Regions from separate parts of the Aquimarina sp. TRL1 genome, predicted to be linked through region 2. Evidence: riboswitches for the same ligand, from Rfam matches in the RefSeq annotation. Region 2 holds a riboswitch; the other holds the start of a gene.
The links. Region 2 has a riboswitch for cobalamin ahead of HN014_RS15635 (TonB-dependent siderophore receptor). Riboswitches for the same ligand answer to the same signal wherever they lie in the genome.
Positions count from the first base shown of each region.

Region 1: another riboswitch for cobalamin. It lies ahead of HN014_RS19870 (ferredoxin); the one in region 2 lies ahead of HN014_RS15635 (TonB-dependent siderophore receptor).

Region 1 covers NZ_CP053590.1:4,814,349-4,822,026, forward strand. Annotated here, with positions in the region: gene HN014_RS19860 (TonB-dependent receptor) at 1-1,065, shown strand, start outside; gene HN014_RS19865 (PepSY-associated TM helix domain-containing protein) at 1,162-2,616, shown strand; cobalamin riboswitch at 2,626-2,819, shown strand; gene HN014_RS19870 (ferredoxin) at 3,097-3,921, shown strand; gene HN014_RS19875 (SDR family oxidoreductase) at 3,911-4,723, shown strand; gene cobA (uroporphyrinogen-III C-methyltransferase) at 4,723-5,451, shown strand; gene HN014_RS19885 (sirohydrochlorin chelatase) at 5,617-6,558, shown strand; gene cobN (cobaltochelatase subunit CobN) at 6,584-7,678, opposite strand, start outside.
Region 2 covers NZ_CP053590.1:3,793,034-3,800,711, reverse strand. Annotated here, with positions in the region: gene HN014_RS15645 (S41 family peptidase) at 1-428, shown strand, start outside; gene HN014_RS15640 (S41 family peptidase) at 486-1,958, shown strand; gene HN014_RS15635 (TonB-dependent siderophore receptor) at 2,056-4,023, opposite strand; cobalamin riboswitch at 4,094-4,343, opposite strand; gene HN014_RS15630 (bifunctional adenosylcobinamide kinase/adenosylcobinamide-phosphate guanylyltransferase) at 4,463-4,981, shown strand; gene cobT (nicotinate-nucleotide--dimethylbenzimidazole phosphoribosyltransferase) at 5,046-6,092, shown strand; gene HN014_RS15620 (hypothetical protein) at 6,104-6,400, shown strand; gene HN014_RS15615 (adenosylcobinamide-GDP ribazoletransferase) at 6,445-7,209, shown strand; gene cobC (alpha-ribazole phosphatase) at 7,194-7,678, shown strand, end outside.

The DNA.
Region 1 (7,678 bases), 1.0 Mb from region 2:
TATACATTCAAAACAGGAAAAATATCTCATACCTCAGTTGCTGGGTATAGCCTTAGTTATCTGGATCGAAAAACATTTAGAGGTGAGGTTATCGGAGAAGGAACTTTTAGCACGATTGCAGTTCAAAACCCTATATTAAACCAGGGACATATTGAAGCTGTAGACAAAAGAGTAGATGTCAAAGAAGAATTTGTCAATTCTTTCTTTATTCAGGATTTAATCCACCTACTTCCCAAGGTAAAAGTAATGATCGGTATGAGGTATGACATTTTTAATGGTACCTACTACCGAGATGAAATCGATAATAACAGAAACGTTTTGGAATACGGTGAAAAAACAAAAATTCCTTCGACTGCTTTTACACTTCGTTCCGGATTAGTTTATCAGCCAACCAAACATATTAGTATATTCTCTTCTTATTCTGATTATTTTAAGCCAACCCGAAGAATCGCTCCTAATGGACAAGTTTTTGATCCTGAAACCGGATATCAGACAGAAGCCGGAATTAAATATCAAAACAAAGTACTTGCTGCCACTTTCTCTGCCTTTTACATGCTAAAAAACAATATTGTAGAAAAAACAAGTGTTGAAGATTACAGACAGATTGGTGAAGCGGACTCTAAAGGGATAGAATTCGATATTCAAGCTCATCCTATTAATGGATTATTTATTAAAGCGGGATATGCATTTGCTGATGCGTCTATCAGTGATTATAATAGGGAATTGCAAACCACCCCAGAGGGAAATCAACTTCCTTTTGCTCCAAAACATCTCGCCAATGCCTGGGTAAGTTATAAATTACCTACTACAAAATTCAAAGGATTGGGAATTGGATTCGGGATGAACCATACTTCTGCTAATTACACCAATTCAGATAACACCTATGAATTACCCGCATATACTACATTAGACGGGACTCTTTTTTATGAAATAAAGAATGCACGAATCGCTTTTAATCTCAATAATATCACAGATGAATTATATTTTACAGATGCTATATATGCCAATCAATACTTTGTGGGGCAGGAACGCAACTATAAGATAAGTTTATCGTATTCTTTTTAGAATAAATAACATCAAAGACCAGTATATCGCAATAATACTGGTCTTTGTATTTTAAGGAAGAGCATAACTTTCTCTTCATAAACAAACTCCTATGTAATGAAAAAACTGATCATCAATATACACCACTGGTTAGGTTCTTTTTTTTGTGTTTTATTTCTTTGCTGGTTTTTATCAGGCTTTGTTATGATGTATCAAAGCTTTCCTAAACTATCAGGAAAAGAACGGATTTCCTTACAAGAGAAAGGAATTACAGGAACACTACTATCTCCGTTTCATATTTTTCAAAAAGACAGTGTACAGGAAATCACTTCACTGCGATTACAGCAACAATTACATCGTCCGGTTTTTCACCTAAAAACAACAACCGGAAAAACAATTTCCAGATATGCGGACACTGGAGCCCTCCTAGACATCTCATCTAAAAGGGCGTTAGATATAGCAACAGCTGCCACACAAATAACTGCTGTATCTGAAATTACTTCCTTGACAGAACTGGATCAATGGATTCCAAGGACTCATTTCCTGTCACATCTGCCTATTTATAAAATTACCTTTGAAGATCCTTCAAAAACGCATGTGTATGTATCTTCTCTAACGGGTGAATTACTACAAAAAACAACTCATAAAGAACGTTTCTGGACGTGGTTAGGAGCCATCCCTCATTGGATTTATTTCAGAGATCTAAGAGTGCACAATACCTTATGGTATCAATTGGTAACCTGGTTAGCTTTTTTTGGACTTATCATGACCATTTCCGGGATGTATACCGGAATTATCCGATACAAAAAAAAGCCTAAAAAACGATTCCAACGTTTCAAAAACAAATGGTATAACCTACATTATTATTTCGGGCTTATTTTTGGAGTGTTTGTTTGTACATGGACATTTAGCGGAATGATGAGCATGACTCCCTTAAATTGGACTCCCAGTACCTCTCTTTCTAAAACAGAGCAACAATTATGGAAAAAACACCCATTCGTACTAACAGACTTTGAAGATATCACTTGGCAACTTTTTGGTCAATCCTCCAAAGTAAATACCGCTAGAGAAATTGTATTTTCTAAATTTCAGGGGGACATACTAACTCATTTTATTACAGCTTCCAATACACATACATCTTTCTTGAATACTACTGATTTCTCGTATACCAAAGAGAATTTTGCTGCTATTATTCAACTCTTTTCTCTAAAAAATAAAATTGAGGATATTTCTTTGTTAACCGAATATGATGCTTACTATTATAGCAGGCACAATACGAGGAAACTTCCTGTTTTGAGAATCAACACCGAGCAAGATATTACATATTATATAGATCCTGACACTGCCAGTTTCTTATTTAAATCATCTACTAAAAACAAAATAGAACGCTGGTTATACCATGGATTGCACAGTCTGGATTTTTCTTTTTTAGCATGGAACCGCCCATTATGGGATATAACCCTAATCTTTTTATTACTAGGAGGAACAATAATCAGTGGTACAGGAGTTGTTCTGGGATGGAAGTTTTATAAAAGAAAGCTCAAAAAGCGCCGAAAAAAAAGGAAAAAATAAAATCGCTTATATTTGCGCTGATTTTGTGGTTCTTATTCTACTAAGATGAAAAGGGAATTTGGTGTGATTCCAAAACTGTTCCCGCAACTGTGAAGCTCAGATCAATGTATATATCTATAAACCACTGTATACAATTCTATGATATGGGAAGGTATTATATGCATAGCTAAGTCAGGAGACCTGCCACCAAAATTATGATACCAAATGAATTTGGTACTATTTAATAACTCTCGGGTAAAGGGTTAGACATAGGAGACGTATGGTAGTATACATACTATCTTTTTATTTCTATAACTTTTTCCCACCTAACACTAATTTTTATATGAAAAAACTAATGTTATGTGGTATGAAATTCTGCTATAACTTCAATCGGTCAATACATTTCATATCCTCTTCTGAAAGTCGTACTAGAGCATCTATAAAAGTATGCTTTTCTGCTTTTATTTTTATCCATTTTCTATTTATTAACTCTTAATCATCATGGGAAAAAACTTAACAAACGTAAAAACTACTTTTCAGTTTTGTGACGGAGGATCTTGCCAGCGTGCCAATAGCGAAATTGCAATACGAGAAGCAAGAGCATACTTGCGTAATGAAGGAGCATGGGATGATATACACACGATTAAAACCCGATGCAACGGACGATGTGAAAATGCTCCTACATGGATTGTACAACCTGGTAATTTCTGGTATAAAAACCTTAGTCCTGAAAAGGCAATCGATATCGTATCCTGCCATTTGAATAATACTCCGGAAAAAGTTGAAGAACATCTATTATACAAAGAAGGATGGGATACTATTAAAACAGATAAAGAACGTAAAGTTACCCTGACTTCATTTACGCATAAGACAGATCCTCATTTAGGAGATGCTCTCATTGCCAAAGCATTTGCCTCTGACCAGCATTTATATCCATTATTTCAATATTTGTTTCAAAAAGATAAAAAAATCGCAATAGAACTCAATGATGGCATGTTTTTTGATATAAAAACTCCTCATGTAATATCATATCATGAAAAATACGATCTCTCTATAACAGGAGATCAAATCAATATAAAATTAGCAATTGCAGGTATCCCAAAAGATGCTGATGATAACCTTGTAGAAAGAAAAGTTACTTCGGCAGAAGTAATCTGGTTGAAAAAAACAGCTATCTTTACCAAAGCAATTAGGCTAAAAAATAAAAAAGGTAATCATCTGGTAACCTGCTGGATAAAAGAGGAAGATATTGCTTCATGGCATCATATCCTATCTATTTATCTGGGAATGAACCCAGAACATATAAGAATAAAAAATGAACCTTAAACAAATAAGTATTTTAGGTTGCGGATGGTTAGGACTTCCACTAGCTAAAGATTTTATAAAAGAAGGGATCTCTGTTAAGGGGTCCACTACTTCTCCTGATAAAATCGACATATTAACACAAAGTGGAATAACTCCTTACCTACTGACCTTAGGGGAAGCTTCCTCTGCAACTTATTTAGATTTTTTATCTGAAAGTGAACTACTTATTATCAATTTCCCACCCAGGAGAATTCCAAACATCACAGAAGTATACCAACAACAAATTCGAAGTATTTTACCTTATATTGGCAACAACCAAAAGGTGATTTTCATTAGTTCAACCTCTGTGTACGAAAACACAAATGACTGGGTTACGGAAATACGACATACACAACCGGAAAAAGAATCCGGAAAGGCAGTAGCTGCGGTAGAACAGATATTGCATACTCAACTTCAACATCATCTTACAATTATTCGATTATCTGGTTTAATAGGCTATGATCGTCTTCCGGGAAGGTTTCTTGCTAATAAAAAAGAAGTTCCCAATGGAGATGCTCCTATTAATGTGATACATCGAGATGATTGTTTAGGCATTATCAAATCTGTAATTAATACTAACAATTGGGGCGAAATATTTAACGGCTGTGCCGATAAACATCCTCTGCGCAAAGAATATTATACCTTGGCAGCAGAAAAAATAGGCTTAACTCCACCTACTTTTTCTAATCATAAAGACACTGCATACAAGCTAATATCCAATGCAAAAAGCAAGGAAGTACTCGCCTATGAATACCTTCACCCCGATCCTTTAAAACTACTATAATGTACCCCATAGCAATCGTAGGAGCCGGACCTGGAGATCCGGAGTTACTGACAGTAAAAGCACATCATCTAATTGAACAAGCAGATGTCATTCTTCATGACAACCTGATTTCCGATGCCATTATGACCATCAACAATTATTGCAAAAAAATATATGTTGGTCGAAAGTTCGGAGATAATACAGATCAAATAGAACGACAACTGATGATTAATAAATTACTTTGCAAGTTTCAGCAAGATGGAAAAAAGGTAGTTCGATTAAAATCAGGTGATCCATATATATATGGTCGGGCTGCCGAGGAAGCCCGTTATCTGACAGAACACAATATCCCTTTTGAAGTGGTTCCCGGAATAACCGCTTCCTTAGCTGCAGCAAGTATTTTCAATATTCCGATAACAGAAAGAAACAAATCAAATGCTAATCTGATTTGTACCGCTCATACTGCTGATTATTCTTTTGAGCAATTAAATGGCATTGCCCATATGCTCAAAGCAGGAAACACTATTTCTATCTACATGGGACTTAAAAGCCTTCATCGGATAGTTCCTAAATTAATGGAAGCCTGTAATGATGATACCATCCCAGTAAATGCTGTTTCTAATGCATCGAGATCCAATCAGCAAATCATAATAGGCACTCTTGGAACTATCGAGCAACTAATTGAAGAACAACAACCAGAGATGCCGGTAGTTCTTATCATAGGAGCAACATCTATTAATCATCTATAAGAATACCCTATATACCTTACTTCAGTTTATGAAGTGAGGTATATATTTTACTACTTCCTTATTTCTTTTGTACAACTAGTGTGGCATAAAATACAGTTTTAATGTATTTTTGCGCTACGTTATAAATCATTTGTCAGAGATGGCAATATCAAAGTAAATTCGAAATTGAAAGAAGGCATTTTACTATGTGGTCATGGAAGCAGAAGGGAAGCTGCTGTCACATCCTTCAAACGTTTGGTTACAATTTTAAAAGATCGTTATCAGGACAGTTATGAAGTGGATTATGGTTTTTTAGAGTTTAACCATCCTACTTATGAAGCAGCTGTAGAGCGGATGTACCTCAATGGTATCCGAAAAATCTATGCACTCCCCGTTATCTTATTTGCCGGTTCTCATGCCAAGAATGATATCCCGTATGAGCTAAATACAATACAATCATATTATGAGGATCTTCATATTGCCATGGCAAAACACATTGGTGTTAATTCTTTTTTACTGGACCTTGCTGCAAAACGAATTAAAGAAACTGAAGCTACCATCCCTGGTTTCAACAGAAAAGAAAGTTGCCTGGTAGTCGTAGGACGTGGAACAACTGACCCTGATGCGAATAGTGATGTCTGCAAATTAACCAGTATGCTCTGGGAAGGTTTGGGGTACGGATTTGCTACTACTGCCTATAGTGGAACTGCCTACCCTTCTGTAAAAGAATCTCTCCTTCTTACAGAAAAATTAGGTTTTAAAAGAACTATTGTCATCCCATTCTTTTTCTTTACGGGGGTACTACTAGAACGAATATACAGTCAGGTAACAGCTATGGATGACAAGGTTGCGGATCAGGAATTTATCTATACAGATCCTTTTGGAACGGATGAGCTCCTCCTTAAAGCTTTTGATGAGCGACTGGAAGAAGCCAAAACCGGAACTGCCAATATGAACTGCCAATTGTGCAAATACAGGAAACAAGTAATAGGTTTTGAATCTGATTATGGAAAAGAACAAATCGGTCATCATCTCAATGTCAAAGGAATTTTATTTGAAGAAGATGAAAAGCCCGGAGAAAAGAAAAATACGCTAGGTCATAAAATAAAAAAGGTTCTGGGAATATAGTTTGTTCTGAGGGTCCGGTGTTCTTTTACTCTACCTGCCCCTCTCCTTCTATATACAATTCTTCTAACTGATTTTTAATTTCATCAGATGGATGTTCCCACATCCCACGCTGAATAGCTTCCAGCAGACGTTCACTCATATCCCGTAATGCCCATGGATTATTTTCTTTGATGAATTTTTTATTTTCAGGATCCAATAAATAAGAAGCAGTTATCCCTTCATACATAAAATCATCAACCAGATTAGTAGTTGCATCATATGCAAATAAATAATCCAGTGTAGCTGCCATTTCAAAGGCTCCTTTATACCCATGCCGCTGTACTCCCGAAATCCATTTCGGATTTACAACTCTTGATCGGTATACTTTATGCAATTCTTCTTTTAATGATTTTATCTTTGGGGTTTCTGGTCGGGAATGATCCCCAAAATAGATCGTCGCCTCTTCTCCTTTTGTAGTTTTTACGGCATTTGCCAGCCCTCCTTGAAACTGGTAATAATCATCACTATCCAGAATATCATGTTCCCTGTTATCCTGATTTTGCAAAACAATCTGCATAGCATTCAGACGATTGCGAAACGCTTCATGTGCCGATACTCCTTTTCTGGCACTTCCATATGCATATCCACTCCAGTTTATATAGACCTTTGCAAGATCTTCTTGTGTTTTCCAGTTCTTTTCATCTATGACAGCCTGTAATCCTGCTCCATAAGCTCCCGGTTTAGAACCAAAGACCCTGTATAAAGCACGGTCATTTGCCACTTCTTCAGACAATCCCTGTTTTTTCCAATAAGCACTTTCTTCTAAAACCCTTTTGCGAATAGGATTTTCCTCCAGAGGCTCTTCCAGTGAGGCTACTTTAGCTACCACCTTATTAAACAAATTAATCACATCGGGAAATGCATCTCTAAAAAAACCGGAAATACGCAAAGTAACATCTACTCTCGGTCTTCCTAACATAAACAAAGGAATGATCTCAAAATCACTGACTCTCCTATTTGCATTTTTCCAGATGGGACGTACTCCCATCAAAGCAAATGCCTGTGCAATATCATCTCCTCCAGTTCTCATGGTAGACGTCCCCCATACAGAAATCCCTATCGTTTCCGGATAGTCCCCATT
Region 2 (7,678 bases):
CCACCCGAAGCTCTGCCTCTGCCAGTGAGCTTGTTATAAATGGTCTAAACCCATACATAAATGTTATTACCATAGGAAGTAGTACACGAGGAAAGTTTCAGGCTTCTATTACATTATACGATGCTCCTAACTTCTCCAGATCTGAAGCCAGCCCTTCTCATACCTATGCAATTCAGCCATTAGTATTAAAATCTATAAACGCCGCAGGCTTCACTGATTATTTTGATGGCTTTACTCCCACTATTGAGGTTAAAGAAAATTTTAGTAATTTAGGTAAACTGGGGGATGAGAATGAACCACTGCTTCAAGCGGCTATAAATCATATAACCGGGAAAAGAAAATTTCAGAAAAACATATATACTATACCAGAAATTATTGGCGATAGCAAAATGTTTTCCCCAAATTATCAAAGAATGTACAAAGATTAAAAATAAAATTCTATTTTACCCCTGATATAATGAATGTGTGAATTAAAACAAACTAATATGAAAAAGAAAACAAAATTTAACTTACTACTACTACTGTTGTCTTTTAATGCCTTATTGATTTCGTGTTCTGGAGATGATGACAACACTACTCCAAATACAGATAATGAAATTAACAATCCCCATCAAAATATTCACCGTTTTATATGGAAGGGAATGAATCAGGTATATTTATATAAAGAAAATGTAGCTGACTTAGCCAATAATCGTTTTAGTTCTGTAAATGATCAAAATAAATATTTTAGTACGTTTGCTACTCCTGAAGCTCTTTATGAAAAATTAAAATCTACGACCCCTAAAGACCGCTTTAGTTTTCTTACTGATGACTATATCAAGTTAGAGCAAAACTTTAGTGGAGTTTCTAAAAGTAACGGAATGGATTTTGGGTTAATTCGCGCCGCTGCAAATTCTAATGATGTGATTGGATATGTGAGATATATTCTACCTGGAACAGATGCCGAAAACAAAGGCATAAAAAGAGGAGATATTTTTGCTACAATTGATGGTGAAAAACTAACCGTTAATTCGAATTTTGGAGAAATTTTCGGGCGAGACTCATATACTGTAGGATTTGTATCCCACGGTGATCTAACTCCTACCAAATCAGTAGCTCTCACCCAGGTAGAATATGCAGAAAACCCAGTTTATATTGCTAAAACTATTGATTATAACGGGCAAAAAATCGGATATTTAATGTACAATGGTTTTACAGGAGATTATGATGAACAATTAAATGATGCTTTTGGTCAGTTCAAGACTGATGGTATTACGGATTTAGTCTTAGATTTCAGATATAATGGAGGTGGATCAGTACGAACAGCAATTGACCTATCTGCTATGATTACAGGTCAGTTCAAAGGAGAAGTTTTCTCTAAAGAAATATGGAATAGTGAATTAACCGCACATTTTCAATCAACGAATCCAGAAAGGTTGATCAACAGATTTCAGGATACTACCAGAAACGGTACACTTCTAAACTCTTTAAATCTAAGTAAGTTATACGTTCTGGCTACAGACAGAACTGCTTCAGCCAGTGAACTAGTAATGAACGGACTAGAACCCTATATCGATATCATTCATATCGGAGAAAATACAACCGGAAAACATCAGGCCTCCATTACACTTTATGATTCTCATAATTTTGGAAGAGAAGGTGCTAGTAAAGATCATACGTATGCAATCCAGCCATTGGTTTTAAAATCAGCTAATAAAAATGGAGTTACAGATTATGATAACGGGCTTACTCCTGATTTTGAATTTTCGGAGAGTCTAGCTAATTTAGGAATTTTAGGAGACGTTAATGAGCCTTTCTTAAAAAGTGCATTAGATCATATCACTAATGGTACTGTCCCTGCGAACTCTGCTAAACAAAACGCAATACATTTCTCTACAATTGGAGAAACTAAAATGTTTACCTCTTCTTATCAGAGAATGTACAAAGAAGATGTTGACCTTAATTTTATCAATGAATAAAATAAAACGTCATACACCATTATAGAAAAAGCCTGCAATTGCAGGCTTTTTCTATAATAACTCTTACGTCGTTAACAGGAGTATTCAGCTATATATATTAAAATTTGAGATTCATTCCTATTCGCACATTTCGTCCCAGCGTACTAAATCCATAAATCTCCTGATATTCTTCATTTAATATATTATCAACAGAAGCATAGACTGTCATTACATCCAGTAACTGATGATTTATAGCAGCATCTAAAACTCCATAAGAAGACAATGTCCTAGGTTCCGAAGCAAAAGTTGCCAGGTTAAAAAAGTTATCTTCTCTTCTTCCATTAAACTGATAACTTATATTAGAATATGTCTTAGGGCTTATTTGATATCCAACACCAACATTAAACTTTATTTCAGGAATTCTGGTTTGAGAAATTTCGTCATCCAGATCTGTATAAGTAAAATTCCCAGTCATTGTCAGCTGATCCTTCAGTATTCTGGTCAATACTTCTACTTCTACTCCTTGCGTATTAAAAGAATCTGCCACATTTTGATATTGAAACACAAAATTCCCAGTATCTACAAAATCTACAAATTCTTTCTCTTTTCTATTAAAATAAACGACACTAACACGCATATTTTTCTTTTTAGCCCATTCTAAACCTGCTTCTATTGTATTATTCTCTTCCGGTTTTAGTTCCCTGTTTCCATAAGAAGGAGAAAATAACTGAAATAAAGTAGGTGTAATATAAGCTGTACTATAAGAAGCCAGTGCCTTTATTGTATTTTCTTCTCCGATAGCATATGCATATGAAGGATTTATACTATATACCAGGTGTGTTCCATATTCACTATGAATATTTAACCTAGCTCCTGCATTAATTGTCATCCCAAAAGGAGAAGTATATACCAGATTTACATACGGATCTAAAATATCAAAATCAGCTGCTTCATCATTGATTATCTGTGTTAATTCAGAAAATTCATTAGCTCCCTGAAACGCTTCATAATCGTTATTGGCTCCGTTGATTCCCAAAACCGTATGAAGGTCATCGGCAAAAGTATATTTATTATACACATCAAAGGTAAAGGAACGACTATCAGAAATTCGATATCCGGAACCTGACGCAAAACTTCGTCTAAATAATGAGTAGTTACTTTCTGCTACTATATTTCCATTAGCATACTGATATTCCCAATGACTTCCTCCTCGTAATTGACGACTAAAAGAGTTATTCGCAGCATCTGCTCCTCCTCCTGCATCATAGGCATTCTTAAACTGATCTAGATTTCCAAAAACATGGAATTTAAACCGGTCATTCCATTGATACCCTATTTTACTTGCGACATTAAACCGAGAGTACGCATCTTTATCAAATGTACTCTCAGAAGTATCCTCCGGTAACTTCTCTGCTGCCGAAATTCCATCAGAAAATCGGTTGCTAAAACTCGCTATATACGACACCTTACCCACAATTCCATTAACAGAAGCCCGATTAATAAACTCTGCCACATCATATTCCTGATCTTCCTGAGATTGGTTTGTCCCTATACTGGAATCAAAATTAACGCTTATCGATTTTTTAGAAGCTGATTTTGTTGTAATATTAATTACTGCAGTGGCAGCTCCCGATCCATACAGAGTACTAGAAGCTCCCTTGAGAATTTCGATCTCTTTAATTGATTGTGTCGATAACAATCTCAAATCAAATTCTCCCGAAATCGTAGAAGGGTCACTAACTGTAACACCATCTATTCTTACAATCACCTGTCTGTTTCTTCCTCCCCGGATATAATATCCCAACACTCTTCCTCCTGCACTTCTGTTTCCATTAATCTCTACTCCTGCCACTCTATTTAGAACTGTTGCTACTGATTGCCCTTTACTGTTTTCCAGCTCCTTACTACTAATTTTAGTAATTACCTTACCACTGTGGATTCGCTTCAGTTTAAATTTAGAATCAGAAATAACCACCTCATCTAGTGTTGTTACTTTTTCTTCTCCGCTCTCTTGAGAGATTACAACACTAGTTCCCAGCACGCACAATGCAATGCTATAAAACGCTTTCTTTTTTAATGTATTCATACATAAATTAATAAAAAGGGAAAAAAAGTATGTAGTTTACCCATACCCAAACTTTTATCCCGAAAGTTTGACTTTACAAATGAATTCTGGCAGGTCTCCTGGCTTACATCTTATTATTTTCCTTCCCATTAAGAAAATTCCTAACAGTGGTTATGCAGTTATAATAATAAGTACCCTATAACTTAATTGTATAGATGGCTGAGTTTACAGTTGCGGGAACAGCTCAGGAATATTGATATGTTAAAAATCAAATCACCTGATTCCCTTTTAATTTTTAATACTTAGTATTGTATTAAAAAACCAAAAAAATCGCAGCAAATGTATCATGTTTTTCGCAATTAAACTCCTAAAAAAAAGTATTTTTTTACGAAATTCTCATCTATTTTTTAAAAAGACTAATAAATCTTAATAGATTTGTATAGCACTAAAACAATATTCAATGTTGTACTATATAACAGGAGGAGAACGATCAGGAAAAAGCAATTATGCCCTAAACCTTGCTCTAGAGCTCTCCGAATCACCTTACTATCTTGCTACATCCAGAGTCTGGGATCAAAATCATCAACAACGTATCGACAGGCATAAAAAAGAAAGAGATGACCGATGGACTTCTATCGAAGAAGAGAAAAAAATTGCTTCCGTTATTGTCGAAAAAAGTGTCGTAGTTATTGATTGTGTAACATTATGGCTGACGAACTTTTTCGTCGATCTGGATAATGATGTGGAAAAAGCACTGGAAGAAGCAAAAAAGGAATTCGACAGACTTATAGCTATAGATGCAACTATTATTATTATTTCTAATGAAATAGGAATGGGAGTTCATGCCAGTACGAAAGTAGGAAGGCAATTCACCGAACTCCAGGGATGGATGAACCAATACATAGCAAAAAAATCAGACAAGGCTATTTTAATGATTTCCGGTATTCCCGTAACAATAAAAAGTTTTTCTAATACATAAGAAAAATACAGAAACTCTGAAAAACGAATATTATATTTGAATTACATTAAACATAACCCCACAAATGAATTTTAATATAACGTCTATTTCTAATGATGAATTAGAAGGAAAATTAAAACACAAAATTGACAACAAAACAAAACCAAAAGGAGCTTTAGGAACATTAGAGTGTATTGCAAAGCAGATTGGATTAATCCAAAACACACTCGAACCATCGATCCAAAACCCAACCATGATTGTCTTTGCTGGAGATCACGGCATTGCTGCCAAAGGAGAAGTAAATCCATTCCCACAAGAAGTTACTTCTCAAATGGTTTTTAACTTTCTACAAGGAGGAGCTGCAATTAACACCTTCTGCAATCTGAATACTATGAATTTAAGTATTGTGGATGCAGGAGTAAACTTTGATTTTAAGGATGTGGAAGGTCTTATCGATGCTAAAATTGATTTTGGTACCAAAAATTATCAGGAACAACCTGCTATGACTCCTCAACAATTACATGCTGCCATCGAAAGAGGAAGTACCATCGTCAAAGAGCATCAATCAAATGATTGTAATACTATTGCTTTTGGAGAAATGGGTATTGGGAATACATCTGCTGCTTCTTTATTAATGGCATATTATACCGGAATTCCAATCGAAGATTGTATCGGTGCCGGAACCGGATTGCAAGAAGCCGCCATCCTAAATAAAATTAATATTCTTTCTAAAGTATATAACAGTTATAGCCCTAAATCCGCCATGGAAGCATTAGCCACATTTGGCGGTTTTGAAATTGCTATGATTACAGGTGCTATTTTAGAAGCAGCACAGTTAAAAATGACAATCATCATTGATGGTTTTATTGTTACTGCTGCACTATTAGCTGCACAGGCTATTCACTCCAAAGTAATTGATTACTGTATATTCGCCCATAACTCCGGGGAGCAAGGACATCAGAAAATGCTTCGGTTTTTAGATAAGGTCCCCCTTCTTAATCTTGGTTTACGCCTGGGAGAAGGAACCGGGGCTGCAATTGCTTTACCAATCATTCAATCTGCCGTTTCATTTTTAAACCAAATGGCTAGTTTTGAAGATGCTGCTGTCAGTGATGAAGTGGTAAAACGATAAAACAATAATAAATGACAAGAGGAGTACTTTCTGTTTTAATAGCTTGTTGTGGTTTTTATCTTATACATTATGTAAACTACGAAACGTACCAAGCTGCTACGACAGAAAGTACAGCTCCTGAGTCTCCTCCTCTTGTCACGATCTTTTATAATGTCTATAAAATCCTCACTTTTTCTATGGGTCTTCTCAGTCTGTATATGGGCATTATTTCTTATAAACAACAATACAAATACAGTTATCTAGGAATTGTAATGGGGATATTCTTATTAATAATTACTTTTGTTCCTTTCTGGAAATTTTTCTTGTAATTAAAACTTACTATTTTTATTTCCTTATAACGTATCCCTAAAAAATGATAAAAAAGGAGATTCATATTTTTCTAACTGCTATTATGTTTTTTACAAGAATCCCTTGCCCTTCCTGGGTACATCATCAAAAGGAATATCAGAAAAAAAGCATCCGATACTTCTCATTAATCGGGGGAATTATCGGAGGATTAAGTGCTGCCGTTTTCTATGCTTCTTCTTTTGTTTTTTCAAAAGAAATCTCTATCATACTAGCTATGATTACATCAATCTACAGTACAGGAGCATTTCATGAAGACGGTTTTGCCGATGTATGTGATGGCTTGGGAGGTGGATGGAATAAAAAGAAAATTCTGGAAATCATGAAAGATTCCCGAATAGGTACATATGGAAGCATCGGAATTGTCTCTATTTTAGCACTTAAGTTTTATGCCTTACACGCTATTGATATCGCATATATCCCACTGGTATTGGTTAGTGGGCATATGCTCAGCCGGTTTATTGCTACTACACTTATCTATACTCTCCCTTATGCCAGAGAAGAAGAGAGTAGTAAAGTAAAAACTACCGCTACTGATATAAGTACTTCTTCTCTATTAATCAATGGATTTATAGGAATTTTCCCATTATTTTTATTTCAAAATTTATGGCTTTTCATCAGTATATTGACTATGTACATTTCTAAAATGTACCTCGCTAAAAAATTCAAAAAATGGATTGGAGGTCAAACAGGTGATTGTGCCGGAGCTGTGCAGCAAGTAAGTGAGGTTATATATTACCTAACAATAATCAGCATATGGAAATTTATGTAATTAGACATACTACCCCTGATATAGCAAAAGGAATATGCTATGGACAGAGTGATATAGGAGTTGTTGATACTTTCGACCAGGAGAAAGAAAATATACACCGTCAACTTCCCTTATCTGAAATCACAACTGTATATTCCAGTCCATTACTTCGCTGTAAACTATTAGCAGAAACATTCCAGAAACCAGTTGTATATGATGAACGGTTAAAAGAATTAAATTTTGGGGATTGGGAATTACAATCATGGGACGCCATAGATCAAAAAGAGTTAAAACCGTGGATGGATGATTTTGTGACAACTCCGGTACCAAATGGCGAATCCTACATAGCGCTACAGAAACGAGTGGTTTCTTTCTATCAATCCCTCCCCCATTCCAGCTCACAAAAAATAATTATCGTATCACATGCAGGTAGTTTACGAGCTTTACTCTCTTATTTACAAAATATATCGCTAAAAGATTCTTTCAACAT